DNA from 3 places in the Mesorhizobium cantuariense genome. Region 3 is predicted to be linked to each of the others. Evidence: predicted binding sites of a transcription regulator. Region 3 holds the regulator's gene; each other region holds the start of a gene.
The links. The regulator PhoB, encoded in region 3, activates phosphate uptake and scavenging genes when phosphate is short. The targets are predictions, from matches to a motif close to TGTCATNNANCTGTCAT.

Region 1: the regulator PhoB is predicted to act here: its motif matches at 7,636-7,652, upstream of ACFOJ9_RS38110 (ceramide glucosyltransferase).
Region 2: the regulator PhoB is predicted to act here: its motif matches at 7,707-7,723, upstream of ACFOJ9_RS25600 (putative 2-aminoethylphosphonate ABC transporter substrate-binding protein).

What each region holds. Positions count from the first base shown of each region.
Region 1 covers NZ_JBHRVD010000001.1:7,830,175-7,840,628, reverse strand. Annotated here, with positions in the region: gene mmsB (multiple monosaccharide ABC transporter permease) at 1-291, shown strand, start outside; gene araD1 (AraD1 family protein) at 492-1,484, shown strand; gene ACFOJ9_RS38130 (transposase) at 1,565-2,647, shown strand; gene ACFOJ9_RS38125 (ABC transporter substrate-binding protein) at 2,996-3,766, opposite strand; gene ACFOJ9_RS38120 (2'-deoxycytidine 5'-triphosphate deaminase) at 3,868-4,962, opposite strand; SAM riboswitch at 5,044-5,121, shown strand; gene ACFOJ9_RS38115 (O-succinylhomoserine sulfhydrylase) at 5,179-6,366, shown strand; gene ACFOJ9_RS38110 (ceramide glucosyltransferase) at 6,376-7,527, opposite strand; gene apaG (Co2+/Mg2+ efflux protein ApaG) at 7,756-8,148, shown strand; gene ACFOJ9_RS38100 (Hsp33 family molecular chaperone) at 8,194-9,225, opposite strand; gene argF (ornithine carbamoyltransferase) at 9,319-10,230, opposite strand; gene ACFOJ9_RS38090 (aspartate aminotransferase family protein) at 10,247-10,454, opposite strand, start outside.
Region 2 covers NZ_JBHRVD010000001.1:5,219,744-5,230,197, reverse strand. Annotated here, with positions in the region: gene ACFOJ9_RS25625 (Na/Pi cotransporter family protein) at 144-1,850, shown strand; gene ACFOJ9_RS25620 (2-aminoethylphosphonate--pyruvate transaminase) at 1,992-3,191, shown strand; gene phnA (phosphonoacetate hydrolase) at 3,216-4,475, shown strand; gene phnY (phosphonoacetaldehyde dehydrogenase) at 4,731-6,188, shown strand; gene pbfA ((R)-1-hydroxy-2-aminoethylphosphonate ammonia-lyase) at 6,261-7,619, shown strand; gene ACFOJ9_RS25600 (putative 2-aminoethylphosphonate ABC transporter substrate-binding protein) at 7,896-8,921, shown strand; gene ACFOJ9_RS25595 (putative 2-aminoethylphosphonate ABC transporter ATP-binding protein) at 8,990-10,177, shown strand; gene ACFOJ9_RS25590 (putative 2-aminoethylphosphonate ABC transporter permease subunit) at 10,161-10,454, shown strand, end outside.
Region 3 covers NZ_JBHRVD010000001.1:6,044,106-6,054,559, reverse strand. Annotated here, with positions in the region: gene pstC (phosphate ABC transporter permease subunit PstC) at 1-481, shown strand, start outside; gene pstA (phosphate ABC transporter permease PstA) at 478-1,794, shown strand; gene pstB (phosphate ABC transporter ATP-binding protein PstB) at 1,812-2,636, shown strand; gene phoU (phosphate signaling complex protein PhoU) at 2,662-3,369, shown strand; gene phoB (phosphate regulon transcriptional regulator PhoB) at 3,386-4,075, shown strand; gene ACFOJ9_RS29515 (ROK family protein) at 4,092-5,339, opposite strand; gene xylF (D-xylose ABC transporter substrate-binding protein) at 5,610-6,650, shown strand; gene ACFOJ9_RS29505 (sugar ABC transporter permease) at 6,799-8,130, shown strand; gene ACFOJ9_RS29500 (ATP-binding cassette domain-containing protein) at 8,144-8,941, shown strand; gene ACFOJ9_RS29495 (CHASE domain-containing protein) at 9,094-10,454, shown strand, end outside.

The sequences.
Region 1 (10,454 bases), 1.8 Mb from region 3:
GTACTGTCGGCGCTTGGTGGCCTGATCATCGCGGCCCGTCTCGGACAGGCGGTGCCGGCCGCGGGCCTCGGCAGCGAGCTCGACGTCATCGCCGCTGTCTTCATCGGCGGTGCCTCGGCGATGGGCGGTGTCGGCCAGGTCATCGGCGCGGTGGTCGGCGGCTTCATCATGGGCGTCATGAATAACGGCATGTCGATCATGGGCGTCAATGTCGATTGGCAGCAGGTGGTCAAAGGCCTGGTGCTGCTCGGTGCCGTGATCTTCGACGTCTACAACAAGAACAAGGCTTGAACAGGCTTCAGGCGAGGCAGCAGGAGGCATACGATCGCGGCGCTGCCGGCAACCGCCGGCGTCAAGAAGTCCCTCAGGGACCAAGCCCGCGAGCGCAATCCGGACGAGGAATTTCACCCGTGGCGCGGCGAGGGCCGAGTCGCGCAGGTTAAGGTTTGCCAAATGGCAACCGGGCCAAGACAAATGAGAGAGGATTCATCATGCTGATCTCCCAGATTCTCGATGACGCCGAGACCATCCGTGTCGTTGCCCGCAACGGCGGCAAGACCCGGATCATCAACGGCGCGCGCAGCGTATATTCGCTGGCGATGGAAGCCGCCCGCACCGGCGTCGGCCTCGTCGCGCTGATCGAACGCAAGGGGCTCGGCGAGACGGTCGATATCGAGGCCGCCTACAAGAAGGGGCGGCTGCTGTCGCCGATCAACCACCCCGACCCGGCGCATCTGCATCTCACCGGCACCGGACTGACACATCTCGGCTCGGCCGCGACACGCGATTCCATGCACAAGAAGCTCAGCGCCGATGGCGAGGAGCAGCTGACCGATTCCATGAAGATGTTCCGCATGGGGCTGGAGGGCGGCAAGCCCGCGAAAGGCCAGATCGGCGTGCAGCCGGAATGGTTCTACAAGGGCAACGGCACGATGGCGGTGGCGCCAGGTGCCGCACTCCTGTCGCCGGCTTTCGCCAAGGACGCCGGCGAAGAGCCCGAGGTGGCCGGCATCTATGTCATCGGCGATGACGGCGCGCCATTCCGTGTCGGCTTCACGCTGTCGAACGAGTTCTCCGACCACGTCACCGAGCGCGTGAACTATCTCTTTCTCGCCCATTCCAAACTGCGCAACGCCTCGTTCGGCCCGGAGATCCTGATCGGCGACCTGCCTTCCGACATCCGCGGCACCTCGCGCATCGTGCGCGACAGCGAGGTGCTGTGGGAAAAGCCGTTCCTGTCCGGTGAAGCGAACATGTCGCACACCATCGCCAATCTCGAGCATCACCACTTCAAATATGCGGCCTTCCGCCAGCCAGGCGACGTGCATGTGCATATGTTCGGTACGGCGACGCTGTCCTTCGCCGACGGCATCAAGACCGAGGCCGGCGACGTGTTCGAGATCGAAGCCAAGGATTTCGGCCTGCCGCTGCGCAATCCGCTCGAGATCGAGCAGCCGGTGCAGGTGGCGGTGAAGGCGCTTTGAGGTCGTGATCTCCCCCCCTTGAGGGCATATGCGCTAAGATAGGTGTTGCAGTGGGGAATCGGTTGTGATTCTACGCTGCGATGACTCACGAATCGCTTGTAGATGACGGCTGGGCCGAGACGATTGAGCTCCTCGGCGGTGAAGAGTTGATTGCAGGGAGTGCCCGCGAGACGAAGGCGTTTCTGCGGCCGCGGGGCGTCAGGTCGGCTACTGATCTGTTGCGCCTGACACTGGCTTACTGCCTTGGCAAGGTGGGCATGCGGGGCGTCGTGGCCTGGGCGGCGGCAAGCGGGATCGCCGACATCTCGGACGTGGCGTTGCTCGGCCGGCTGCGCAATGCAGGGCCGTGGCTGCAGCAGTTGATCGGGCACCTTTTGAAGCGCGAGGAGGAAGGCTTGCCTAAGGGCCGGCTGATCCGCATCCTCGATGCGACATCGGTTGCCAAGGCGGGTGTGCATGAGAAGAAGAACAATGGCCTTTGGCGTATGCACTGCGCCTTCGATCTTGAGCGCGAGCAGTTCGATTTCCTCGAGATCACCGACCAGAGCGAGGCCGAGCTGATCGACCGCGTGCCGGTGGTGCCGGGCGAGATCCGCATCGGCGACCGCGCCTATCTGCAGGCCGAGCGGATCGCAAAGGTCATGGCGCAAGACGGCGACGTTGTCGTGCGCGCGCCGTGGAAGAATGTGCGATGGCTCGACGCCAACGGCAAGGCGTTCGATCTCATCGGCCACCTGAAGAGCTGCCGGGAGGAGGTCATCGAAACGCCTGTCTGGCTGGGCCTCAAGAAGGGCGAGCCCCTGAAGATGCGCCTGATCGCCTTGCGCAAATCCGAGGCTGCGACACAAGAAGCGCGGCGCAAAATCAACAAGGAAGCCAAGGCCAAGGGCAAGCAGGTTCAACCGGAGACGCTGATTGCCGCCGGCTTTGTCATCCTTGTGACCTCGCTTGACCAGGAGGAGTTTCCCTCCGGCACAGTTCTCAAGCTCTATCGCATGCGCTGGCGCATCGAGCTCGCCTTCAAGCGTCTGAAGAGCCTGATCGGACTGCGCGCGCCTCCAGCCAAAGACCCAAGGATCGCAAAGCCTTGGATTCTTGCCCACTTCCTCATCGCGCTTGTGACCGAACCCCTTTCGCAGGAGTTGGGTGTCTCTCCCCCTTGAGCGACGGGCGCCCGCTGCTGTGGCGCGCCACCCGCCAGATCGTCGCCTCTCTGATCGCAGCGATCTTTGCTCAACCTCCCTTGGCAGCCCTGCGCCAAAATCTCCATGCCTTGCGACATCGATGGCGTGAGCCACCACGAAAGCGCAAATTTCAGTCCATGCCGAAGCTATCTTAGCGCATATGCCCTTGTGGGGGAGATGTCGCCGAAGGCGACAGAGGGGGTCGTCTCACATGGATCGCCAACCCCTTCTACGGTGGCGGAATGGGCGTTGGCGATCTACGCGCAGCGACCCCCTCTGGCCTGCCGGCCATCTCCCCCTCAAGGAGGGAGATTGGCAGCTTCAACCTCAATAGATATCGAAGTCGAAATACTTGGCCTGGATCTTCTTGTAGGTGCCGTCGGCGACAATGGCGTCGATGGCCGCGTTGAGCTTGTCGCGCAGTGCGGTGTCTTCCAGGCGGACGGCAATGCCGGCTTGCGTTTCCGTACCCTTGACGTCGCCAACCAGCTTGCAGCAGCCGTCGCTTGCCTTCTTCAACCAGTCCATCAGCACGAACTTATCGGAAAGTACGGCGTCGAGACGGCCGTTCGTCAGGTCGGTGATCGCCTCTTCCTGGGTCGGATAGAGTTTTGCCTCCGCGCCCGCCTTGCCATATTCATTCTGGGCATAGTCGGCCTGCGTGGTCGAGGCCTGGGCGCCGACCGTCTTGCCCGCAAGTGCTGCCGGTTCGGTCGAGGTGAGATCGCTGTCCTTCGGCGCCACCAAAGCGAGCGGTGTCGTATAATATTTGTTGGTGAAGGCGACCTGCTTCTTGCGCTCCTCGGTGATGCTCATCGAGGCGATGATGGCGTCGAATTTCTTGGCCTGCAAAGCGGGGATGATGCCGTCCCAGTCCTGGGTGACGATCTCGCACTCGACCTTCATCTGCGCGCATAGTGCGTTGGCGATGTCGATGTCGAAGCCTTCGACCTTGCCGTCAGCCGTAATGGTGTTGAACGGCGGATAGGCGCCCTCGGTGCCGATCTTGATCTTCTCCTGCGCCTGCGACAGCGAGCCGGCCGCCATCACCAGCATGGCAGCTCCCGCTGCCGACATGATCCATTTCGAAATCTGCATTTTCTTGGTTCCCCTTGAACGCCGGCATCTTGACGACCAGCAAGGCAGCCAAGCATAGCGAGCCAGCGCAGGCAAGTATTTTGCCTGACGGTGATAGGCGCTTAGCGCGCCGGGCGGAAATGCTTGGACAGCTTCAGGCCCTGCGCCTGGTAGTTGGAGCCGAGATCGGTGCCGTAGAGCGCCTGCGGCCGCTTCAGCATGTGCTCATAGACCAGCCGGCCGACAATCTGGCCATGGTCGAGGATGAACGGCACTTCGTGGCTGCGCACTTCGAGCACAGCCCGGCTGCCGGTACCACCGGACGCGGAATGGCCGAAGCCCGGATCGAAAAAACCGGCATAGTGGACGCGGAACTCACCGACCAGCGGATCGAAGGGCGTCATCTCGGCGGCGTAGAGCGGCGGCACATGCACCGCCTCCTGGCTGACGAGGATGTAGAATTCATCGGGATCGAGCACCAGTTCGCCGGCACCGCTCTTGTGGATCGGCTCCCAGAAGTCGACGACCTCCTGTGCCGCGCGCTTGTCGACATCGACGAGACCGGTGTGATGCTTGCCGCGATAGCCGACCAGGCCGTTCTGATCGCCGTTGAGGTCGATCGACAGCGCTATGCCGCCGCCGGAAATGTTCGGCGGCTCGGTGGCGACCAGCATCTGCGCGCGATGCAGGTCGTGCAGCTCGGCTTCCGAGAGCAGCGCATTGCCGGTGCGGAAACGTATCTGCGACAGACGCGAACCGGTGCGCGCGACGATCGGGAACGTGCGCGGGCTGACCTCCAGATAGAGCGGGCCATGATAGCCGGCGGCGATCTTGTCGAACTCGTGGCCGCGATCGGTCATGACACGGGTGAAGATATCGAGCCGCCCGGTCGAGCTCTTCGGATTGGCCGAGGCCGAAATGTCAGCCGGCAATGCCAGGCTTTCAAGCAAGGGCACGATATAGACGCAGCCGGTCTCCAGCACCGCGCCCTCGGCAAGATTGATCTCGTGCAACTGCAGCCGATCGAGCTTTTCCGAAACCTTGTGGTTGGGACCTGGCAGGAAGGAGGCACGCACCCGCCAAGCCTTATCGCCGAGCCTGAGATCAAGACTGGCCGGCTGGATCTGGTCGGCGTCAAGCGCGCGCGTCGACTTCAGCGCGCCGGACTGGAACAGCGCCGATATGTCCTGATCGGGAAGAATGCCTGTCTGCCGCAAAGCTGGGTCGCTCCAAGACCGTTGGTACAAACCTCTTAATGAAGCCGGCAATTGACGCAAGCGTGGCGCGGGTCTAAAGGGTCGTTATCCCGTGGTGATTTGGCCGGTCGGCTTGCAGCCACGTTAAACAAGTCGCTAAAGGACCGTCGGGCCGCAAGGCCGTATGGACCGGTTGCGACTTTCGCGGCCGGTTTTTTTGTGTCTGGAAGAAGAGCGATGAGCACCAAGAAGCGCAACTGGAAGCCTCAGACGGCACTCGTGCACAGCGGAACGCTGCGTTCCGGCTTCGGCGAAACGTCGGAAGCGATTTACCTGACCCAGGGCTATGTCTACGAAACGGCGCAGGCCGCCGAAGCCCGTTTCAAGGGCGAGGAGCCGGGTTTCATCTATTCGCGCTACGCCAATCCGACCGTCGACATGTTCGAGAAGCGCATGTGCGCGCTCGAAGGTGCGGAAGACGCTCGCGCCACCGCCTCCGGCATGGCCGCGGTGACGGCTGCCCTTCTGTGCAGCGCCAAGGCCGGCGACCATATCGTGGCGGCGCGCGCGCTGTTCGGTTCGTGCCGCTGGGTGGTCGAGACGCTGGCGCCGAAATACGGCATCGAGGCAACGCTGGTCGACGGCACCGACATCGCCAACTGGGAAAAGGCGGTCAAGCCGAACACCAAGCTGTTCTTCCTGGAAAGCCCGACCAATCCGACGCTGGAAGTGGTCGACATCGCTGCGGTTGCCTCACTTGCCAATTCGATCGGGGCGCGACTGATCGTCGACAATGTCTTCGCCACGCCTTTGCAGCAGAAGCCTTTGCAGCTCGGCGCCCATATCGTCGTCTATTCGGCGACCAAGCATATTGACGGCCAGGGACGATGCCTCGGCGGCGTCATCCTGTCGGACAAGAAATGGATCGACGAGAACCTGCACGACTATTTCCGCCACACCGGTCCGAGCCTGTCGCCGTTCAACGCCTGGACGCTGCTGAAGGGCCTGGAGACGCTGCCGCTGCGCGTGCGCCAGCAGACGGAAAGCGCAGGCCGGATCGCGGATTTCCTGGCCGAACGGCCGGAAATCGCCCGCGTCATCTATCCCGGGCGGGCCGACCATCCGCAGGCCGATATCGTCAAGAAGCAGATGTCGGGCGGCTCGACGCTGATCTGCCTCGACGTCAAGGGCGGCAAGCACGCGGCCTTCGCCTTGCAGAACGCGCTTGAAATCGTCTTGATCTCCAACAATCTCGGCGATGCCAAAAGCCTGATCACCCACCCGGCGACGACGACGCACAAGAATCTGAGTGACGAGGCCCGCGCCGAGCTCGGCATCGGGCCGGGCACGCTCAGACTGTCGGTCGGCCTGGAGGACACCGACGATCTGCTAGAGGATATCGCACAGGCGCTGAAGGCCAAATAAGAGGGCTTTTCAAGCGCCGGAAGGCGTCTCTTCCAGTTCGGCCGCCTTGGTGCCAATGGTCATCGCATTGCCGCGCCAGTCGACGGCGCCGCCGAGCCAGCCGCGCGCCCACATCGTCGGCAGCATCAGGTCGCGCACCATGATCGCCGCGACCATGCGCGGCGACAGGTACCAGCCCTTGAACCAGGCCAGGGCGCATTCCGGAAGATAGAAGGCCGCCAGCACGGCGATGGCGGTTGCCCAGAGACTGACGCCGGCGCTTGCCGCCGCAATCAACGCAAGCACCAGCGGCACCACCGCGCCGGTCAGGATTTCAGGCGCGAAGAACAGCGGAAAGGTGACGCGGCGCAGGCGTGCCCAGCGGGCCTGACGTGACCAGATCTCGTCAAAGGTGCGCCGGCCGAGCGGCTGCTCGAAGGGCGCGGCGACGAGATTGACGCGCAGGCCGAGGCCATTGACCAGCTTGGTCGCGGCGGCGTCCTCGGCGATCTCGGCTGCAAGCGCGCGGATGCCGCCATTGGCGTCGAGCATCGGCTTGTTCCAGAGCATGCTCTTGCCCTGGGCAAAGCCGAGGCCAAGCGCCTCGCCGGCATATTGCCAGCGTGCCTGCAGCGTGTTGAGGAAAGCGCATTCGACCTCGGCCCAGAAGCCGGCTGGCCGCGAACCGATCGGCGTCGAGCAGACAAGGCCGGTGTCGGGCCTCCATGCAGCCATCAGGTGCTGGACGTAATCTCTCGGCATCAACACGTTGGAATCGGCCAGAACAACCCAATTGTGCCGCGCCGCTTCCCAGCCCTTGACGCAATTGTTGAGTTTCGGATTGGCGCTGATGCGGTCGTCGCCAACCAGCAGCCGGGCCGGCACTTTCGGAAACAGGGCAATCGCCCTGTTTATCAGTTTGACCACCGGATCGTCGGCATGGGCGACGCAGAAGATCAGCTCGTAGCGCGGCCAGTCGAGCGAGAAGGCGCGCTCCAGCGTCTCGTGCGTGAACGGCTCGACGCCACGCGAAGGCACGACGATCGACACCGGCCGCGGCTTGCCGGCCGACGGGGGAATGGTGCGGCGCCGTTTCAGACGCGAAGCGGCAAGCACGATGCTGGCAAGATTTGAGAGGATGAGAGCAGCTGAAAGCGTGGCGGCTATGAGAGTGAGTTCCATCGAGATCCGGTCACTCCAGAAAAATCGGTCCATATGACGACCGATTTCAACAGTTCGGCAGAGCGCCCGAGTCGCGCGGCACTGATCGGCGCACACCATCATTGTCATGTGTCACTTAAATGACATTCTTTGCCCGCACCTGCCGTTCAGTCGGCAACGAACAGGACGCGCACCGTTGACCAGCTCGCATTGAGCGCCGAAAGTTGCCGGATTGTTTTGGAGCCGCTTATGTATAGCGCCGTCACGCGCAACATCGAAGTTCAGGTCAGGCCGTTCTATCTGGAGGACCGCTCGGATCCGGCCGAGAACCGCTATGTCTGGGGCTATCAGATAACGATCGACAATCAGTCGGACGATTTCGTGCAGCTGTTGTCGCGCTATTGGCACATCACCGACGGCACCGGCCGGGTCGAGGAGGTACGCGGCCCCGGCGTCGTCGGCGACCAGCCCGAACTCAATCCCGGCGACAGCTACCAATACACATCCGGTTGCCCGCTCTCGACACCGTCCGGCATCATGGTCGGGCACTACACGATGCGCAACAAGCGGGGCGAGACGTTCGACATCGCCATTCCCGCATTTTCACTCGACCTGCCGGGGACACGGCGGACGGTGAATTAGTTTCGCCTCACCGGCCGCGAAGCGGCCGGTGAGGCGTGTCTTTCTTTACTGAGCCGCGAATTCCGCCGGATCGAAGTCATATTGCTTCGAGCAGAATTCGCAGGCGACGTGGATGCCGCCATCCTCGGTGCTGTCCTTGATCTCCTGCGCGGAAAAACCCTCGAGGATGCCGCGGATCTTGTCCTTGGAGCACGAGCACTGGTCGGCGACCGGAACGCCGCCGAAGACGCGCACGCCATGCTCGTGGAACAGCCTGTAAAGCAGCCGCTCGGCACCGATCGTCGGGTCGATCAGTTCGGTCGGTTCGATCGTGCCGAGCAGCGCCAGCAACTCCTGCCAGGAATTGTCGGCCGGATCGTGGATCTCCTCGCGCGGATCGCCATCGCCACCCGGCAGATCCGGCACGCGCATGCGCTCGGGCGACTGCGGCAGGAACTGCGCCAGGATGCCACCGGCGCGCCACTGCTCGCGGGCGCCGCCGGGGCCGGGCGTCAGCAGCTTGGCCACCGAGAGCCTGAGATCGGTCGGGATCTGCTCCGACTGACGGAAATAGGTGCGTGCCGCATCTTCCAGCGTCTCGCCGTCGAGTTGGACGATGCCCTGATAGCGCTGCGTGTGAGCGCCCTGATCGATGGTCAGCGCCAACACGCCGCTGCCAAGCAGCGTCTGCTGGGACGTTTCGCCTGCCGCGACCAACGCCTCCAACCGGTCGGCGTCGAAACGCGCATAGGCGCGCAGCGCCGAGGGCGTGGAGAAATCCGCGACCAGCATGTCGACAGGCCCGTCGGTGCGGGTCTGCAGGATGAATTTACCCTCGAACTTGAGCGAGGTGCCGAGCAGCACCGTCAGCACACAGGCCTCCGCCAGCAGGCGGGCGACCGGCTCGGGATAGTCGTGACGGCTGAGGATGGCGTCGAGCATCGGCCCGAGCTGGACGGTGCGGCCGCGCACATCGAGCGGGCCGACCTCGAACGGCACGACGTGATCGTCGCCGGCGTAGCCGAATTCGCCGAGTTTGGGGTGATGTTCAGTCACTTGATAGGTTTCCAACATGACAAAGCTCCAGGGCGCGGCCATGCCGCCCTCCGGGGCGCATGCGTCGAAACGCGCTTGATTTGCGTGATGCGGCGCAGATAGGCATCACACCCCCGCAGATCAAGCTCCCAGAGATCAAGCGCCGAGACACCAGGCGAGCACGGCCTTCTGGGCATGGAGCCGGTTCTCGGCTTCGTCGAAGACCACCGAATGCGGCCCGTCGATGACCTCGTCGGTCACTTCCTCGCCGCGATGCGCCGGCAGGCAGTGCATGAACAGCGCGTCCGGCTTGGCCCTGGCCATGAGCTTGGCATTGACCTGGTAGGGCGAGAACACGTTGTGGCCGCGGGCGCGATGCTCTTGGCCCATCGACACCCAGCAATCGGTGACGATGCAGTCGGCCTGATCGACGGCCTCCTCGGGCGAGCGGGTGAAGTGCAGCTTGCCGCCATGCGCCTGCGACCAGTCGATATGCTTCTGCGCCGGCTCGCTGCCCTCGGGCACCGCGACGTTGAGGTTGAAGCGGAACCGGGCCGAGGCCTCGAGCAGCGAATGCAGCACATTGTTGCCGTCGCCGGTCCAGGCGATGGTCTTGCCGGCGACCGGACCGCGATGTTCCTCGAAGGTCATGATATCGGCCATCAACTGGCACGGATGGGTATCGTCGGTCAGTCCGTTGATCACCGGCACGGTGGCGTTCTCGGTCAATTCCAGCAGCCGCTCATGCGAGGTGGTGCGGATCATGATCGCATCGACATAGCGCGACAGCACCTTGGCTGTGTCGGCAATAGTTTCGGAACGGCCGAGCTGCATCTCTGTGCCGGTCAGCATGATGGTTTCGCCGCCAAGCTGGCGCATGCCGACGTCGAAGGACACACGCGTGCGCGTCGACGGCTTGTCGAAGATCATCGCCAGCACCTTGCCTTCGAGCGGCTTTGTCCGCTCGCCGGCCTTGAGCCGCGCCTTTCGCACCACCGCATCGTCCAGCATGAAGCGCAGATCGCCTTCGGAAACGGCGGAAAGGTCGGTGAAATGGCGAACTGACATCAGGAATGGTTCCGGATTACTTCGCGGCGGCAGAGGCGATCGCCTCCGCCAGGCCCTTGGCGCCGGCGCGAATGCGGTTGAGCGCGTCGTGGATCTCGGCGTCGGTGACGGTGAGCGGCGGCAACAGGCGAATGACGTTGTCGCCGGCCGGAACCGCCAGCAGGTGCTGGTCGCGCAATGCCATGTTCACCGTGGTGTTGGGCATGGCGCATTTGAGGCCGAGC
Region 2 (10,454 bases), 820 kb from region 3:
CGCCTTTCGAGATCCCGAAATCGTCGGCAGCTTACCATAAGGTGTGCTAACTTAAAGATAGAAATGAACGATTTGACTTATGTCTGGTCGGCGATCAGCCTTACTGTGGGTCGACGTCCCTGCCGGCCGTTGGAGGCGCGGCCATGCAATTTTCCATCATCCTGATGCATCTGGCGGGTGCCGTCATGCTGCTGCTGTGGGCGGTGAGCATGGTGCGCACCGGCGTCGAGCGCGCCTGCGGCCCTGCCTTGCGCGATGCGCTGAGACAGGCGCGGGGTGCACGGATCAGGTCGGCGGGCGTCGGCACCGTGCTTGCCGTGCTGCTGCAAAGCTCCACCGCCGTCGCCATCCTGGCGGCCGGGTTTGCCGCCAGTGGCATGGTTTCGGTGTCCGCCGGGCTGGCAATCCTGCTTGGCGCCGACCTCGGTTCGGCCCTGGTCGTCCAGGTGCTGTCGTTCGACCTCAGCTGGCTGGTGCCGGCGCTGATCCTGGTCGGCGGCGCCATGGCCCTGAAATTCGAGGCGCGCGGCATCAAGCAGGGTGGACGCATCCTGATGGGCGTCGCCTTCGTTCTGTTGTCGCTGCACATGATCGGCGAGGCGACCGCGCCGATGCGGCAGAGCACATTGCTGCCCTTGGTGATTTCATATCTGCGCGCGGACTATTTCACAGCCTTCGCCGCTGCTGCCCTGTTCACATGGCTGATCCACTCCAGCGTGGCGGCGATCCTGCTGTTCGTCACGCTGGCCGCGCAAGGTGTTTTGCCGATCGAGGTCGGCCTGTTCTTCATCCTCGGCGCCAATTGCGGCGGCGCGCTGATCGCGGTGTGGCTGACGCGCGGCGATGCCGTCGAGGCGCGTCGCGTCCCGCTCGGCAATTTGATCTTTCGTGGCACGACAGCACTCGCCGCCTTGTTTGCGCTTCAGGCCGTCGTCTTCCCGGCGCATCTTTTCGGTGCAACCGAAGGCCGCCAGCTGGTCAACCTGCATCTTGCCTTCAATCTGGCACTCGTCGTCTGTTGCTTGCCCTTCACCGGTATGATGGAGCGGCTGGTCACCTTGCTAATCGCCGACAGGCCGGCGGCAAAGGCAGGCGAGGGTGTGGACCTCATGTCACGCCGCACCAGCGCGCTTGACCGCACCGTCATGCGCACGCCCGGTCTCGCTCTGGCAAGCGCGACCCGCGAGTTGCTGCGCATGGGCGAGGTCGTCGAGGTGATGCTTCGCCCGGTGTTGGATTTCTTCGACGCCGGCACCGCCGACCAGATCCGCCAGGCACAGAAGCTCGATGACGAGGTCAACCGCGCTCATACCGAGATCAAGCTCTACATTGCCGAAGTCAATCGCGGCAGCATGACCGCAGCAGAGGCGCAGCGCGGCATGGAACTCACCGACTTCGCCATCAATCTCGAACGCGCCGGCGATATCGTCGCCAAGAACCTGCTCGTGCTCACCCAGGAGCTGCGCGACAAGAACCTGCGCTTTTCGCGCGACGGCTGGAGCGAACTGGCCGGGCTTCACAACCGTGTCATGGCCAACATGCAGCTTGCGCTCAACGTGCTGGTGTCGAGCGATCTCGAATCGGCAAGGCAACTCGTCGTCGAGAAGGAACGGATGCGCAAGCTGGAACGCATGAGCCATGATCGCCACCTCAAGCGCCTGCAATCGGGAATGCCGCAGAGCATCGATACCAGCGACATCCATCTGGAGGCGGTGCGGGCACTGAAGGAAATCAACTCGCTGATGGCTTCGGTCGCCTATCCGCTGCTGACGCAGAGCGGTGATCTGCTCGAAAGCCGGCTGGCGAAAGGCGGTGGGGCCGCGGACGCGATGGCTCCGGCGCTGGCCTGACGGGCGGCATTCTCCGCTGGCGAGCGGCAATTTTTACCCATCGTTAGAATCGATACTTCGATACAAAATAACGATTTTACAAATATGTCATTCAGGCCAAGAATAAGGCCACATCGAAAAGCAGATCGAGCGGAGGACAACATGCTCGCCGAGACGAAATTTGCCGCGGAGCCGTTGGCCAGGCCGGCGTTGGGCGAGCCCTACCTGCTGACCCCGGGCCCGCTCACCACCGCCTATTCGGTCAAGCAGGCGATGCTGCGCGACTGGGGGTCCTGGGACGGCGATTTCCGCGCCATGACATCAGACATGCGCCGCCGCCTGCTGGCGCTGACCGGTGACATGAAAGACGAATTCGACTGTGTGCCGATGCAAGGCAGCGGCTCCTTCTGCGTCGAAGCGATGCTCGGTTCGTTCGTACCCAAGGACGGCAAGGTCCTGGTGCTGGCCAATGGCGCCTATGGCCTGCGCGCCGCGCAGACCATGCCGTATCTCGGCCGTGCTTACACGCTGATCGACAAGGGCGACTACCTGCCGCCGCGCGGTGACGAGGTGGCGGCGGCACTTGAGGCCGACCCTGCCATCACACATGTCATCGCCATCCATTGCGAGACCAGTTCCGGCATCCTCAACCCGGTCGCCGAGATTGCCGAAGCCGTCTACGCCAAGGGCCGCAAATTGCTGGTCGATTCCATGAGCGCTTTCGGTGCCATCCCACTCGACGTCAACGAGATCCGCTACGAGGCGATGGTCTCGTCCGCCAACAAATGCATCGAGGGCGTGCCGGGCTTCGGCTTCATCATCGCCCGCAAGAGCGAACTCGAGGCCGCCAAGGGCCGCAGCCACTCGCTGTCGCTCGACGTCCATGCGCAGTGGGCGCACCTGAACAGGACCGGCCAGTGGCGCTACACGCCACCGACGCATGTCGTGGCCGCCTTCCTCGAAGCTTTGCGTCAGCATGAGGCCGAAGGCGGCGTCACCGGGCGTGGCGCCCGCTACACCAGGAACCGCGACGTGATGGTGGCGGGCATGCGTGACCTCGGCTTCGAGACATTGCTGAAAGACCGCTGGCTGTCGCCGATCATCGTCACTTTTTTCAATCCGGCCCATGCCAACTTTGCCTTTGACCGCTTCTACGACCTGATGAAGGACAAGGGCTTCATCATCTATCCGGGCAAGTTGACCGCCGTCGACTCTTTCCGCGTCGGCTGCATCGGCCAGATGGATGAACACGTCATGCGCCGCGTCGTCGAGGCGGCGGCTTTCTCGCTGCATGAAATGGGCGTCGACACCGCCGCCCCACCCGCCGCGGCAATCGCCGAGCGCGCCAAACTCGCCGCCTGAAGCGGCTGATTTCGAGGATTTTCGATGAACCAGATGTCCCCCATCAACGTCGCGGTCAACGGCCGCACTTACGCCTGGCCGCGTGTGCCGGCCATCGCCATCTGCCTTGACGGCTGCGAACCGGCCTATCTCGACGAAGCGATCGAAGCCGGGCTGATGCCGGCGCTGGTCAGGATCAAGCAAAAGGGCACGGTGCGTTTTGCGCACTCGGTCATTCCGAGCTTCACCAATCCCAACAATCTGTCGATCGCCACCGGCCGCCCACCGTCGGTGCATGGCATCTGCGGCAACTATCTCTACGAGCGCGAAACCGGCAAGGAAGTGATGATGAACGACCCGCGCTTCCTGCGCGCGCCGACCATTTTCCAGGCCTTCTACGACGCCGGCGCCAAGGTGGCCGTGGTGACCGCCAAGGACAAGCTGCGCGCCTTGCTCGGCAAGGGGCTGGCCTTCGACGAGGGCCGTGCGTTGTGCTTCTCGGCGGAAAAGTCGGACACCACGACTTTAGCCGAGCACGGCATCGACAATGCCTCGAAGCATTTCTGGCTGCCGGTGCCGGAGGTCTATTCGGCCGAACTATCGGAATTCGTCTTCGCCGCCGGCGTCCAGCTGCTGAAGGAATTCCGCCCCGACATCATGTACCTGACGACCACCGATTATGTGCAGCACAAATACGCGCCCGGCGTGCCACAGGCCAATGCCTTCTACGAGATGTTCGACAAGTATCTGACCGAGCTTGACGAGCTGGGTGCGGCCATAGTCGTCACCGCCGACCATGGCATGAAGCCCAAGCACAAGGCGGACGGTTCGCCTGACGTCGTCTATGTCCAGGACCTGCTCGACGAATGGCTCGGCAAGGACGCGGCCCGCGTCATCCTGCCGATCACCGACCCCTATGTCGTGCATCACGGCGCGCTCGGCTCGTTTGCCACCGCCTACCTGCCTGATGGCGCCGACCAGGCCGGCATCATGGCGCGGCTGGCAAAGATCGACGGCATCATGCTGGTTGTCGACAGCCCGACGGCCTGCGAGCGCTTCGAGCTGCCGGCCGACCGCATCGGCGACATCGTGCTGATCTCGACCGAGAACAAGACCATCGGCACCAGCGAACACCGCCACGATCTGGCGGCCCTCAACGAGCCGCTGCGCTCGCATGGCGGACTGACCGAGCAAACGGTGCCTTTCATCGTCAACCGGGTGCTGCCCGATTTGCCGAACGAACCTGTGTTGAGAAACTTCGACGCCTTTTACTACGCCACCATGGCGGCGGCGCTGGCGGGCTGAGCGAGTTGGATCGCCGGGAGGGCGTGTCGCCGTCCATGATGGCGCTGGTCGACCCCCACTCCGGCCCTTCGGGCCACCTCTCCCCCGATCGACGGGGGAGAGGAAGGGCGCTGAGCTCGCCGGCCTTGGCTCCTTCCTCTCCCTCCGGAGGGGGGAGAGGTGGCCCGAAGGGCCGGAGTGGGGGAAGGCATTGCAGCGACGCGATGGCCTCGCCGACAAAGATCAATGTGTTCTCTGAGCACCAGGAATACTGACATGGCCAAGCTCGATACTTCGATCAAAGTCCGCCACGAGCCGATGCGCATCGCAGGGCGCAGGGTCGACGCGGATGATGTCGTCCCCGTCCATTACCCCTACACCAATGCCATTATCGGCACCGTCCCGGCCGGGCGCGCCGAGCACGCCCGCCAGGCATTCGAGATCGCCGCCAGCTACAAATCGAAGCTGACGCGCTACGAGCGTCAGCAGATCCTGTTTCGCACCGCGGAGGCGCTGGCATCGCGCCGCGAAGAAATATCCGATCTCATCACGCTCGAGCTCGGAATCTCCAAGGCGGATTCGCTCTATGAGGTCGGCCGCGCCTATGACGTGTTCACATTGTCGGCGCAGATGTGCATCCAGGACGATGGCCAGATCTTCTCCTGCGATCTCACCCCGCACGGCAAGGCGCGCAAGATATTCACCACCCGCGAACCGCTGAAGGCGATCTCGGCGATCACGCCGTTCAACCATCCGCTCAACATGGTTTCGCATAAGGTGGCGCCGGCGATTGCCACCAACAATTGCGTGGTGGTCAAGCCGACCGAATTGACGCCGATGACGGCGCTTCTGCTGGCCGACATTCTCTACGAAGCCGGCCTGCCGCCGGAAATGCTGTCGGTGGTGACTGGCTGGCCGGCCGACATCGGCAACGAGATGATCACCAACGAGAACATCGATCTGATCACCTTCACCGGCGGCGTGCCGGTCGGCAAGATGATCGCCCGCACCGCCGGCTACAAGCGCCAGGTGCTCGAACTCGGCGGCAACGATCCACTGATCATCCTCAACGATCTGTCCGACGACGATCTGGCAAAGGCAGCCGATCTCGCCGTCGCCGGTGCGACGAAAAATTCCGGCCAGCGCTGCACCGCGGTCAAGCGGATCCTGTGCCAGGAAAGCGTCGCTGACCGTTTCGTGCCGCTGGTGCTGGAGCGGGCGAAAAAGATCCGCTTTGGCGACCCGATGGACCGCTCGACCGACCTTGGCACCGTCGTCCACGAAAAGGCGGCGGCCCTGTTCGAAGCCCGCGTCCATATGGCCGCCGAGCAAGGTGCTGAAATCCTCTACAATTCGGGCCGTCAGGGCGCGTTGCTGCCGCCGATCGTCGTCGACCGCGTGCCGCACACATCCGAACTGGTGATGGAAGAGACGTTCGGGCCGATTATCCCGATCGTTCGCGCGCCGAACGATGACGATGAGCTGATCGCGTTGTCCAACTCGACCGCATTTGGCCTGTCGTCGGGTGTCTGCACCAATGATTTCCGCCGCATGCAGAAATACATCGCCGGCCTTGAGGTCGGCACGGTCAACATCTGGGAAGTGCCGGGCTACCGCATCGAGATGTCGCCCTTCGGCGGCATCAAGGATTCGGGCAATGGCTACAAGGAAGGCGTCATCGAAGCGATGAAGAGCTACACCAATGTGAAGACATTTTCGCTGCCCTGGTCCTGACCGGGCGGCATTGACGGATAGAACAACCGAGGGAGCGTTCGCCGCTCCCTCATTCGCGTTTCGGAGACCATGATGGCCGCGATCAAAGAGCTTGTGCACACCGAAGGCGATTCCAACACCACAGCGGCTCGCGGCCGCTGGGATGCCGGGCAGGACGATCCGCGGATCCGCGGCCTGCTCGATCGCGACGCGGCCGCCTTCATGCACCAGAGCCTGTCCAGCCCCTGTCTTTCGACGATCGCCAAGGCGCAAGGCATCTGGATCGAGGACACCGCCGGCCGCCGCTTCATGGATTTCCACGGCAACAGCGTTCATCACCTCGGCTACGGCCATCCAAGGCTGGTGGCCGCGATCAAGAAGCAGCTCGACGAGCTCTGCTTTGCGCCGCGCCGCTTCACCTGTGAGCCCGCTGTCGAGCTGGCCGAGAAGCTGGCAGCACTGGCGCCCGGCGATCTCGGCAAGGTGCTGTTCACCACCGGCGGTTCCGACGCCGTCGAGGTCGCGCTGAAGATCGCGCGCGCCGCGACCGGCCGCTTCAAGACAGTGTCGTTCTGGGATGCCTTTCATGGCGCCGGCTTCGCCGCCGCGAGCGTCGGCGGCGAGGCGACCTTCCGCTCGCATATCGCCGGCCCGATGATGACCGGCACCGAACATGTGGCACCCTGGGACGGCTATCGCTGTCCCTATGGCCATGATTCCCTCGAAGCCTCGGGGCTCGCTTGCGCCAACATGATCGCTTACGTCCTTGGCCGCGAGCAGGACGTGGCGGCGGTCGTTGCCGAACCGATGCGGGCGACGCCCAATCCGCCGCCGCCCGGTTTCTGGAAGCGGGTGCGCGAGGCCTGCGACCGGCATGGCACGCTGCTGATCTTCGACGAGATCCCGACCGGCCTCGGCAAGACCGGAAAATTCTTCGCCCACGAGCATGACGATGTGACGCCCGACATCGTCGTTCTCGGCAAGTCGCTCGGCGGCGGCATCCTGCCGATCGCCGCCGTCATCGCGCGCCGCGACCTCGACGTCACCGGTGGCTTTGCCATCGGCCACTACACCCACGAGAAGAACCCTGTGACGACGCGCGCCGCACTGACCACCATTGACATCATCCTGGAGGAAGGTCTCGTCGAGCGCGCTGCCGAACTCGGCCGGCACATGCTGGGACGCATGCAGGACCTGATGGCGCGCTCGCCCCATGTCGGCGACGTGCGCGGGCGGGGACTGATGGTCGGCGTCGAGCTCGTCGAGGATCGCGATACACGCCAGCCGGCTCGCGATCTCGCCGAGCGCGTGTTCTACGCTTGCCTGGAGCAAGGCCTGAGCTTCAAGGTCAGCCAGGGCAATGTGCTGACGCTGTCGCCGCCGCTGGTCATTTCGAAAACCGATCTCGACCACGCGCTCGACATCGTCGAGGCCGCCGTTCTGGCGGCCTGACCATGTGGCATCCCCGAGGCCGATCTCGTCAACGCGGTCGCCGACGCCGGCCTTCCACGAGGCCGGAATCGTCGCCACGACAGCGATGCGACAGTTCCGTGACAACTATCAGAAGAAGTTGGCTTTCTATAAAATAAATAGATTTTACTTATCGATCACCAATCCCCAAAGTCGCCGCAACGACGAGATCGAACGGCGCCGCGTGAGCCTCCGGCCCACAGGCGAGATCGTCAAAGTGCATCGCAGAATGTGCCATCAATCACAGGGGAACTGATCATGAAATCGCGCAATGTAACCATACTTGCCGCCTTCGCCGCGGCATTGATGTCATCCGCCGCCTTTGCCGAAACGACCGAACTGACAATCTATACCGCCATTGAAGCCGAGGATCTGGCCCGCTACGCCGAGACCTTCACAAAGAGCCACCCCGACATCAAACTGAACTTTGTCCGCGACTCCACTGGCGTCGTTACCGCCAAGCTGTTGGCCGAAAAAGACAATCCGCAGGCCGACGTTATCTGGGGCCTTGCCGCAACATCACTTCTGGTGCTTAAGACCGAAGGCATGCTTGAGCCCTATGCGCCAAAAGGCGTCGAATTGCTTAAGCCGAAATTCGTCGACAAGGACACGCCACCAGCTTGGGTCGGAATGGACGCCTGGGCAGCTTCGATCTGCTTCAACACGGTTGAGGGCAAAAAGCTTGGCCTCATTGAGCCGACCAGCTGGAAAGACCTCACCAAGCCGGAATACAAGGGTCACATCGTGATGCCGAACCCGGCCTCGTCAGGCACCGGCTTCCTCGATGTATCGAGCTGGCTGCAGTTGTTCGGCGAGAAGGATGGTTGGGCCTATATGGATGCCCTGCATCAGAATATCGATGCCTATACGCATTCCGGTTCGAAGCCATGCAAAATGGCCGCCTCGGGTGAAACCGTTATCGGCATCTCTTTCGAGTTTCGCGCCGCGAAGTCCAAGAAGGAGGGCGCTCCCCTCGATATCGTCATCCCGTCCGAAGGCATCGGCTGGGACATGGAGGCATCCGCGATCGTTGCAGGAACAAAAAATCTCGAGGCCGCCAAAACGCTGCTCGACTGGTCGATCAGCAAGCAGGCCAACGAGATGTACAATGTAGGTTATGCGGTTCTGGCTATGCCGAATGTCGCCAAGCCGGTCGAGTTCCTGCCCGCAGATATCGAGTCCAAGATGATCGACAATGACTTCGAGTGGGCGGCCAACCACCGGAAGGCCATTCTCGACGAGTGGACGAAGCGCTATGACGCCAAGTCTGAGCCCAAGAGCTAGACGCAGAGCATTTCGACAGGGCGCCGTCAGAGCGGCGCCCTTCTCGTAACTCTTGCCGGATGGTCATAATGAGACATGAACCCGTCGCTGATATATCGGCAACGCCGGCCGAAGTGCGTCCCATGACCGCTGCCGGCAACACGGCTTACCTGCGGATCGAACATCTCTGGAAAGCCTTCGGCGAGTTCCATGCGCTTAAGGACATCTCGCTTGACATCAATGAAGGCGAATTCATCTGCTTTCTCGGACCTTCGGGTTGCGGCAAGACCACGCTGCTGCGCGCCGTCGCCGGCCTCGACCTGCAGACTAGCGGCGTCGTCCGCCAGGGGGGCAGGGATATTTCAACGCTACCGCCGTCAAAACGCGACTACGGCATCGTGTTCCAGTCCTACGCGCTCTTTCCCAATCTGACGATCGAAAGGAATATCGCCTTCGGCCTGGAAAACACCAAACGGCCGCGCGCCGAGATCGATGCCCGCGTCAAGGAATTGCTCATGCTGGTCGGCCTGCCCGATCAGGCGAAGAAATACCCAGCGCAGCTTTCCGGCGGGCAGCAGCAGCGCATCGCGCTCGCTCGGGCCATCGCCACCTCGCCCGGCCTGCTTCTGCTCGACGAGCCGCTGTCGGCGCTCGACGCCAAGGTGCGCGTGCACTTGCGCCACGAGATCAAGGGGCTGCAGCGCAAGCTCGGCGTCACCACGATCATGGTTACGCACGACCAGGAAGAAGCATTGTCGTTGGCCGACCGCATTGTCGTCATGAACCATGGCGTCATCGAGCAGGTCGGCAGTCCGACTGAAATCTACCGCCATCCCGCGACGCTGTTCGTCGCCGACTTCATCGGCGAGACCAACAAGTTCGAAGCGACGGTGGCAGCCGCTTCGGTCAGCTTCGGGGCAAAGGCTTTCAGATGCGCGCCGCACAGTTTTGCAAACGGCGAGGCAGTCGTCGCCGCCATTCGGCCGGAAGAAGTGATTCCGCACGGGCCGGGTTCGCGTTCGCCCGGCGCTCCCGATGTGGTGAAGACGCCGGAAAACCTGATCGACGTGACTGTCGGTGAAATGGAATTCCTAGGCTCGTTCTGGCGCACCCGGCTGCGCGGCGGAGAGCTTGGAGACGAGATTCTGATCGCCGATTTCTCGGTCAACGCCACGCGGCGTCTCGGCCTCGCCGAAGGCGGAGCGCTAACCGTGGAACTACCCGCCGACCGACTGCTAATCTTCCCGCAAGGAGAGCGCCATGGCGGCGGCAATTGATGTCCCGATGCCGTCTGGCCGGGCGCTCCGACAATCGCTCGACAAGGACGAGCTGATCAAGCGCGGTCTGCTGGTCGTCATCTCGCTCTATCTCGTCCTGTCGCTGGCAGCCCCGCTTTACGTGATGCTGTCGAAATCGTTCTCGACCTACAGCTTCGATCTTGGCGCGTTCGAATTCCAGGTTAGCGACGAGTTCGGCAATTTCGGCGAGCCAGCAACAGCCGCCGCCCTGAACGAGAAACTCGCCGCGTTGCCGCCAGAAAAGCTTGAGACCAGT
Region 3 (10,454 bases):
CGGCGGTTCGCCCTTCATCCAGGGCCAGAGTATCTTCACCGCCGGCCTGGTCATGGGCGTCATGCTGATCCCGGTCGTGTCCTCTCTGTCCGACGACATCATCACCGCGGTGCCGCGCGCCATGCGCGACGGTTCGCTCGGCCTCGGCGCGACCCGCTCCGAGACGATCAAGCGGGTGATCCTGCCGGCGGCACTGCCCGGCATCGTCGGTGCCATCCTGTTGACCGCCTCGCGCGCCATCGGCGAAACGATGATCGTCGTGCTGGCGGCGGGCGTCGCCGCCAACCTCACCATCAACCCGTTCGAGGCGATGACGACCATCACCGTCAAGATCGTCAACCAGCTCACCGGCGACCTCGAGTTCAATTCGCCGCAGACGCTGGTCGCCTTCGCGCTCGGCCTGACGCTGTTCGCGCTGACGCTGGTGATGAACATCGTCGCGCTCTACATCGTGCGCAAATACCGGGAGCAGTACGAATGACCGACATCCCCATGGATACGATGGTCAGGGCCGCGGCCCATCCGCGCCGCGACATCGGCCTGAAGGCCCGTTACGCCGCCGAACGCCGTTTCCGCATCTATGGCGCCGTGGCGATTTCCGTTGGCCTGGCGTTCCTGGCCATCATGCTGATCACCATCGTCTCGAAAGGCTACACCGCCTTTTGGCAGACGACGGTATCGCTGCCGATCACGTTCGACGAGAAGGTGATCGATCCTTCCGGCAAGCGCGCCACCGATCCGAGCGTTCTGATCAAGGCAAATTATCCCAAGCTCGCCGAAAACGCGCTGGTCGCCAAGCTCGGCATCAATCCCGACGACAAGCCGGCAATCAGGCAGCTCAAGGGCTTCCTGTCGGAAGGCGCACGCGTCCAGTTGCGCGACATCGTCGCCGCCGATCCGTCGGTGATCGGCACGACGCGCAACGTCAACATTCTCGCCGCCGCCAATCTCGACTCGGCCTTCAAGGGCCAGATCGATCTCGGCGTCGAGGAAGCGCGACGCAAGGTCTCGGACCAGCAGATCACCTGGATGAACAAGCTCAAGGCCGAGGGTGCGATGGCCGAGCATTTCAACACCGGCCTGTTCACCTATGGCGCCTCCAGCCGTCCGGAAACGTCCGGCATGGGCGTGGCGATCATCGGCTCGTTCTACATGATGGTGATCGTGCTGCTGCTGGCGCTGCCAATCGGTGTCGCCGCCTCCATCTATCTGGAGGAGTTCGCCAAGAAGAACCGCTTCACCGACCTGATCGAAGTCAATATCAACAATCTGGCCGCGGTGCCGTCGATCGTCTTCGGCCTGCTCGGCCTCGCGGTGTTTATCAATTTCCTAGGCATGCCGCGCTCCGCCGCTTTCGTCGGCGGCCTGGTGCTGACGCTGATGACGCTGCCGACGATCATCATCGCGACGCGCGCGGCACTTGCCGCCGTGCCGCCGTCGATCCGCTCGGCAGCCCTTGGTCTCGGCGCCTCCAAGATGCAGATGGTGTTCCACCACATCCTGCCGCTTGCCGCGCCCGGCATCCTCACCGGCACCATCATCGGTCTTGCGCGTGCGCTCGGCGAAACCGCGCCGCTGCTGCTGATCGGCATGGTCGCCTTCGTCGCCGATCCTCCGACGACGCCTTTCGATCCGGCCACCGCGCTGCCGGTGCAGATCTATATGTGGGCGAACGAGGCCGAACGCGCCTTCGTCGAGCGCATGTCCGGCGCCATCATCATCCTGCTCGTCTTCCTCATGGCCATGAACATCACCGCGATCGTGCTTCGGCGTCGGTTCGAGCGGCGCTGGTAGAAAAAAGGCATTTTGGTATGAACATCATGACCGAACAGTCCCTTGAAAACGCAGTGGGCGACAAGGTGAACGCCAAGTCGAACGAAGTGATCAAAATGCGCGGCGACAAGGTCGGCGTGTTCTACGGCGAGAAGCAGGCGCTGTTCGACGTCGATCTCGACGTCCGCCTCAATCAGGTGACCGCGCTGATCGGCCCCTCCGGCTGCGGCAAGTCCACCTTCCTGCGCTGCCTCAACCGCATGAACGACACCATCGATTCAGCGCGGGTAATCGGCAAGATAACGCTCGACGAAGAGGATATCTACGACAAGAACATCGACGTCGTCGAGCTCAGGGCGCGCGTCGGCATGGTGTTCCAGAAGCCCAATCCGTTTCCCAAGTCGATCTACGAGAACGTCGCCTATGGCCCGCGCATCCACGGACTGGCCAAGCGCAAGGCCGACATGGATCAGATCGTCGAGTCGAGCCTGAAGAAGGCGGCAATCTGGAACGAGGTCAAGGACCGCTTGCAGGAACCTGGCACCGGCCTTTCCGGTGGCCAGCAGCAGCGTCTGTGCATTGCGCGCGCCATCGCCGTGTCGCCCGAGGTGATCCTGATGGACGAGCCGTGTTCGGCGCTCGACCCGATCGCCACCGCTCGCGTCGAGGAACTGATCGACGAACTGCGTCAGAACTATACGATCGTCATCGTCACCCACTCGATGCAGCAGGCGGCGCGCGTGTCGCAGCGCACCGCGATGTTCCATCTTGGCTATCTGGTCGAGGAGGGAGCCACCGACAAGATGTTCACCACCCCCGACGACAAGCGCACCCAGGACTACATCACCGGCCGGTTCGGCTGAGTTCAGCATACGAGGGACGAAGATCATGGGTGAACATACCGTCGCATCTTTCGATGAGGATCTGGAGCAGGTCAGCCAGCTGATCCGCGACATGGGCGATCTCGCCCGCTCGATGGTCAGTGGCTCGACCAAGGCATTGCTCAATTCGGACAATGCGCTGGCGCAGCGGGTGGTTTCCGACGATGCCATCATGGATGCACGCCAGCGCGAGTTGGACGATCGCGCCATCACGCTGATCGCCAAGCGCCAGCCGATGGCCAACGACCTGCGTGCGGTGGTCGGTTCGATCCGCATGGCCGGCGACCTCGAGCGCATCGGCGACCTTGCCAAGAACATTGCCAAACGCGTCGGCACTGTCGGCCTGAGCGTCACGCCGCGCGACCTGTCGCATTCGATCGACGGGATGGCGCAGCTGGTGCTGATCCAGGTGCAGGGCGTCATCGACGAGTATGCCGCCGCTGACGCGGCAGCGCTTGCCACGCTCAGAAACAACGACGAGCGCATCGACGTCAAATACACCTCGGTGTTCCGTGAACTGCTGACCTACATGATGGAAGACCCGCGCAACATCACTGCCTGCACGCATCTGTTGTTCTGCGCCAAGAACCTCGAGCGCATCGGCGACCACGTGACCAACATCGCTGAAAATGCCTATTATGTTTTGACCGGCACGCAGCTGCCCGCCAATCGTCCGAAGCAGGACGAGACGGCAATGTCCGCGCCGGCCGCATGACAGGGATGACCAGTCGATGATCGCGCCACGCATCATGGTGGTGGAGGATGAGGAGCCGCTAGGCGTGCTGCTCCGCTACAATCTCGAATCCGAAGGCTATCAGGTCGAGGTGGTGACGCGCGGTGACGAGGCCGAGATCCGGCTGCAGGAGAACGTTCCCGACCTTCTGGTGCTCGACTGGATGGTGCCTGCGGTTTCCGGTATCGAACTCTGTCGTCGGCTAAGAATGCGTCCCGAGACCGAGCGGCTGCCGATCATCATGCTGACCGCGCGTGGCGAGGAGAGCGACCGCGTGCGCGGTCTGTCGACCGGCGCCGACGATTATCTGGTCAAGCCGTTCTCGACACCGGAATTCATGGCCAGGGTCAAGGCGCTGCTGCGCCGCGCCAAGCCGGAGGTGCTGTCCAGTGTGCTGAAGGTCGGCGATATCGTGCTCGACCGTGAATCGCACCGGGTCTATCGCAAGAAGAGCGAGATCAGGCTTGGACCGACCGAGTTCCGCCTGCTCGAATTCATGATGCGCCATCCCGGCCGCGTCTTCTCGCGCAGCCAGCTGCTCGACAATGTCTGGGGCGAGACGATCTACATCGACGAGCGCACGGTGGATGTGCATGTCGGCCGGCTGCGCAAGGCCGTCAACAACGGCCGCATGCCCGACGTCATCCGCACCATTCGTGGAGCGGGCTACGCGATCCGTGAGGATTGAACTCGCCCGTTTGAATTCACGCCACGTTCTTGCCGGCGAGGCCGGATCTTGTTTGCGCGCCGGGTGCGAAAATCTCCTGGTCGACGAAGGTCAGCGCACGCATGGCGCAGCCTTCGCGGATCAGCGGCAGTTCGTTCGGCTCGGTGTCGAAGGAAATCGATTTCGAGTGCTGGCCGCCGGCGGTCTGGGCAATCGCCTTGCGCAATGCCGGCTCGATCAAGTCGAAGGCAGCGGCGCTGACCCCGACCATGGCTACGGGCGCCGGATCGATCAGCGCGAACAGGCTGCCGAGGCCGTAGCCGAGCGCTTCGCCGGCCTTGCGATAGGCCTCGCGCTCGGGTCCGTCGCTTTCGCGGGCCGCGGTGGCCAGGGCACGCATGTCGGCGTCGCTGACATCGGCGACGGGTTCTGCGTCCTCACCCAATTGCCTTGCGCTGCGCCAGATGGCGTAGTTGCCGGCATAGGCTTCGACGCAGCCGCGCCGCCCGCAGCGGCAGAGCGCGCCGTTCGGCCGGTGGATCATGTGGCCGAACTCGCCGCCCGAGGAATGGGTGCCGGTGAACAGCTCGCCCTTCAGCACCAGGCCCATGCCGATGCCGTGCGATAGAAGAATGGCGATGAAATCGTCGCGGTAGCGATCAGGGTCGCGCCAGCGCAGTGCTATAGCCATCATGTTGCAGTCGTTTTCCATGGTGGCGGGGATGCCGAACTCGTCTTCGAGTATGTCGGCGAAGGCGATGTCGGTGTGAGGCGTGATCGGCGACCACAGCATGGCGCGGGCATGGGTGTCGGTGATGCCCTGGATCGCCAGAGCGATGCGGGCGATGCTGCGCACGTCAAGATCGGGGTCTTCGAGGCGGCGCCGCACGATTGCCGTGCATTCGCCGATCAGCGCCTCGCGCGGCATCGTCAGCGTGTCCAGCCTGCGCTGCTCCTCGGCGATCACCTGGCCGGCATAGTCGATGACGGCAACGGAGAGAAAATTCAGCGACAGAACGACGGTCATCACCGCCGCCGCTTCCGGATTGAGGCTGAGGCCGACCTGCGGCCGACCGCGTTTGAGCGAGCCGGCCTCGCTCGGTTTGCTTTCGGTCAGGATGCCTTCGCCGATCAGGTCGGAGGAGATCGCCGATATGGTCGAGTGGCTGAGGCCCGTGGTCGCGGCGATCTCGGTGCGTGACGGTTGTCCGGCGCGGCGCACGGCTGCGATCACCATCGCGCGGTTGCGGCGGCGCAAATCGTCGTGGCGGATTCCGACCGACATGTTTCTTCACATCCTCCCGGTCGCCGCGGTTCTTCCTGCCCCTGGAACGCTGCCGGCAACGCGGTCAAATACTGGCAGAAGCGGCCCGCCCTGTCACTTATTTATTCCGAGGCTCGAAAAAAATTCTGAAGGACATCAAAATCCATCAGAATCGATGTTGACAGCGTTCGGGTGTTGGATCAGTATTTTTTCGAGGCTCGAAAAAATAGAGCCTCTGTGCCGGCCTTCGGGTCAGTTTGGTCGCGCCATACGCGGCGCAGGGAGGATAATATGAAAAGATTCACAGCCGCCATCCTGGCGGGTGTCGCCATGTCGCTGACGCTCGTGTCGGTCGCACAGGCCAAGGACAAGGTCATCGGCGTTTCGTGGTCCAACTTCCAGGAGGAGCGCTGGAAGACCGACGAGGCCGCCATGAAGACGGCGATCGAGGCCGCCGGCGACAAGTACATCTCCGCCGATGCGCAGTCCAATCCCGGTAAGCAGCTCACCGATGTCGAAAGCCTGATCTCGCAGGGCGCCAACGCGCTGATCATCCTGGCGCAGGATGCCTCGGCCATCGGCCCGGCGGTGCAGAAGGCGCTGGATGAAGGCATTCCGGTCGTCGGCTATGACCGGCTGATCGAGAACAAGGATGTCTTCTACCTGACTTTCGACAATAAGGAAGTCGGCCGCATGCAGGCCCGCGAAGTGTTCAAGGCCAAGCCGGAAGGCAACTATGTCTTCATCAAGGGTTCGGGTGCCGATCCGAATGCCGATTTCCTGTTCTCGGGCTCGATGGAAGTGCTCAAGGAAGCCATAGACAGCGGCAAGATCAAGAATGTCGGCGAGGCCTATACGGACGGCTGGCTGCCCGCCAATGCCCAGAAGAACATGGAACAGTTCCTGACCGCCAACGACAACAAGGTCGATGCGGTGGTCGCGGCCAATGACGGCACCGCCGGCGGCGTCGTCGCGGCGCTGACGGCTCAAGGGTTGGCCGGCACCGTGCCGGTCTCGGGTCAGGACGGCGACCACGCCGCGCTGAACCGCATCGCGCTCGGCACGCAGACCGTGTCGGTGTGGAAGGACGCACGCGAACTGGGCAAGAACGCTGCAGAGATCGCCTCGCAGCTCGCCGACGGCAAGAAGACGAGCGACATTGCCGGCGCCAAGGACTTCACGACACCAGGCGGCAATACCGTCAAGTCGCTGTTCCTGACCCCGGTTGCCATCACCAAGGACAATCTCAACGTCGTCATCGACGCCGGCTGGATCAAGAAAGACGAAGTCTGCGCGGGCGTCGCCGCCGGCAGCGTCGCGGCCTGCAACTAAAACCGGGTCGCTATCGGTTCGAAATCTCGGCGCCGCGGCCCAAAGGCCGCGGCGTTTCTCAAGGGGCTTCCGCTTCAAATAACTGCGGAAAGCAAATAGCATCCATGTTCCGGCATCCGCGTCAGACGGCAAACCGGTGGGAGGATCCATGACCGACACGACCTCTAATCAGCCGGTCGCCGGCACTGCAGCGGACCGGGCGCGTGCATCTGAACTCAGCGCCGCCGGGCGGTTTCTCAAGGCTACCGAGCTCGACACGCGCATGCTCGGCATGGTCGGCGCGCTGCTGGTCATCTGGGTCGGCATACACATCCTGTCGGGCGGGCTTTTCCTGACGCCGCGCAATCTGTGGAACCTCTCGGTGCAGACCTCCTCGGTCGCGATCATGGCGACCGGCATGGTGCTGGTCATCGTCATGCGCAACATCGACCTTTCGGTCGGCTCCGTCGAAGGCGTGATCGGTATGATCATGGGCGTGGCGCAGGCCGAATTCCTCATTCGAGTCATCGGCTTCCAGCTTGGAAATCCCTGGCTCTGGGTCATCGCGCTTGCCGCCGGCGTGGTGCTTGGTCTGCTGATCGGCGCGTTCCAGGGCTTCATCATCGCTTATATGGAGGTGCCTGCCTTCATCGTGACACTGGGCGGCCTGCTGGTCTGGCGCGGCATGGCGTGGCTCATCACCAGCGGGCGCACGGTCGCGCCGCTCGACGCCACCTTCCAATTGATGGGCGGCGGACCACGCGGTTCGATCGGTGCCACAGCCAGCTGGATCGTCGGCATCGTTGCCTGTGCGGCGGTTGCCTTCGCGCTGCTCAACGGCCGTTCGCAGCGCAAGCGGTTCAGCTTTCCACTGCGCCCCGTCTGGGCTGAGACCTTGCTTGGCGTGGTTGCCTGCGCCGCCATCCTTGGCGCCGTCTGGATCGCCAATTCCTATCCGTGGCCGATCGGCATCGTGCGCCAGTATGCGCAGCAGAACGGCATCACCATTCCAGAAGGTGGGCTGTTCATCGCGCATGGCATCGCCATACCGGTGCTGATGGCGGTGACCGTGGGCATCATCATGACCTTCATCACCAAACGCACGCGTTTCGGCCGCTATGTCTTTGCTATCGGCGGCAATCCGGAGGCAGCGGAACTCGCCGGCATCAACACGCGCTGGGTGACCATGAAGGTGTTCATGATCATGGGCGTGCTGGCGGCCATCAGCGCGGCAATCTCATCGGCCCGCCTCAATGCGTCGACCAATGCGCTGGGCACACTGGACGAGCTGCTGGTCATCGCGGCGGCTGTCATCGGCGGCACGTCGCTGGCCGGTGGCGCCGGAACGGTGATGGGCGCCATGCTCGGCGCGCTGCTGATGCAGTCGCTGCAGTCCGGCATGGTGCTGCTTGGCATCGACTCGCCACTGCAGAGCATCGTCGTCGGCGCCGTGCTGGTCATCGCCGTCTGGCTCGACACCGTTTATCGCAAACGCGTCTAGGGGAGGAACGATCATGGAAAAGAGTGCTCCCACAGGCACGCCGCTGATCGACATGAGGAACATCTCGATCGCGTTTGGCGGCATCCGCGCCGTCGACGACGCGTCGATCGATCTTTTCCCCGGCGAGGTCGTGGCGCTGCTCGGCCACAACGGCGCCGGCAAGTCGACGCTGATCAAGATCCTGTCCGGCGCCTACAAGCGCGACTTTGGCCAGATCTTCGTCAACGGCGAGGAGGCATCGATCTTCAACCCGCGCGACGCCAAGAAATACGGCATCGAGACGATCTACCAGACGCTGGCGTTGGCCGACAACGTCGATGCCGCCGCCAATCTGTTCCTCGGCCGCGAGCTGATGACCGCCTGGGGCACGCTCGACGACGTTGCCATGGAGGCCGAGGCGCGCAAGGTGATGGGCCGGCTCAATCCCCGCTTCCAGCGCTTCAAGGAGCCGGTGATAAAGCTGTCGGGCGGCCAGCGGCAGTCGGTGGCGATCGCGCGCGCGATCCTGTTCAATGCACGCATCCTGATCATGGACGAGCCGACGGCGGCACTTGGTCCGCAGGAAACGGCGCAGGTCGGCGAACTGGTCAAGCAGCTCAAGTCCGACGGTATCGGCATCTTCCTGATCAGCCACGATATCCACGACGTGTTCGAGCTTGCCGACCGCGTCTGCGTCATGAAGAACGGCCAGGTCGTCGGCACCGCCCGCACCACCGATGTTACCCAGGACGAGGTGCTCGGCATGATCATTCTGGGCAAATGCCCGCCCGGCGCCATTCCCGGACCGGGCGCGCTGAAGATCGCCGCCTGAGCGCGGCGATAGCGATCCCGCATGGCAGGACGAATGTGCCGGGTCTCGGGCCATCTGATATGCCAGCCGTCAGGATGGCTTGGCCTTGCCATTGTGTTGGCGCGGCGACTTGCCCATAAAGGTCCCAATTCGCTCACGGGCCGCATCGACCATTGAAGAAGCTTTTCCCGATCATCGCCTTCATAGCCGTCGCGCTGATTAGCATGATGATGGCGGGGTTTGCCTATTTCGCGACGCAGGAGGCCGCCCGCATCAAATTCGAAGCGACGGCAGACGATGCGCTCAACCGGATCGAGAGCCGCATCGACCTGCATCTGTCGCTGCTGCGCTCGACGCGGGCCTTGTTCGATGCCCGCAACGGCGATATCTCCCAGAATGAGTTCAAGGCGTTCTTCAAGGCACTCGATGTCGACAACAATTTCGCCGGCTTGCGCGGTATCGGCTTCCTCAGGCTGGTGAAGGCGGGAGACGAGGCGGCAGTCGAACGCGATATGTTGCACGACCATGGCGTCAGCCATCCAATCTATCCTGATACCACGCAACCCTGGCGCGCGCCCATCGTGATGTTCGAACCGCTTGGTCCGTCCAACCAGGCCAGCATTGGCTACGACATGTTCAGTGAACCGGTGCGGCGCGCGGCGATCGAAAAGGCGATGTCGGACGACCAGCAGCACGCCAGCGGGCTGGTGCAGCTGGGCCAGGAGACGGGTGCCGCGCAGACGTTCACCGGCTTCCTCGTCCTCGTGCGGCTCAATGTCGAAACCGCACCCGATGGCATCAATGCGTCCAGATCCTCCACGGCCGGTTTTCTCTATGCGGCTTTTCGGGCTCGCGATCTGTTCCAGATCGCGCTCAGCCGGTCGCCGCTGCTGCCGGTCAACACCGAAATCTATGACGGCACGGTGAATGACGACAATCTCTTGTTCCGCTCGGAGACGCCGCCGGCCTCATCCTTCGGAAGCAGGCTGCTGGTCACCCGCAAGATCATGGTGGCTGGCCAACCGTGGACGGTCCTTTTCCGGCCGACAAGTGCCTTTTCGCAGCCGTCGTCGCGCGCCATTCCGGTGATGCTGGGGCTGTTCGGCCTACTGTTGGCGGGCGCCATAGCGCTGGTGGCGCGTTATCAGGAGCGGGCCTATGAGGCAGCGTCGCGATTGCACGAAACGACGGAAAAGAGCCTGCTCGAAAAAGACCTGATGTTGCAGGAGATGAAGCACCGCATCAAGAATTCGATCACCAGGGTGCTGGCGATCGCGCGCCAGACGGCTTCGCGGGCCACCGACGTCAACGAGTTTTCCGCATCCTTCTCGGCCAGGCTGCAGGCGATGGCGGCGTCTCAGGACATGCTGACGCGCTCGCGCTGGCAGAAGGCCGATCTCGGCGATCTGTTGCGCATCGAGCTTGGCCAGGTGTTCGGCAAGGAGCTGCCCGAAGAGCTGTTGTCAGGGCCACAGGTGCTGCTCGACGAAACCACGACGCAAGCGCTCGGCCTGACCTTTCACGAACTGGCGAC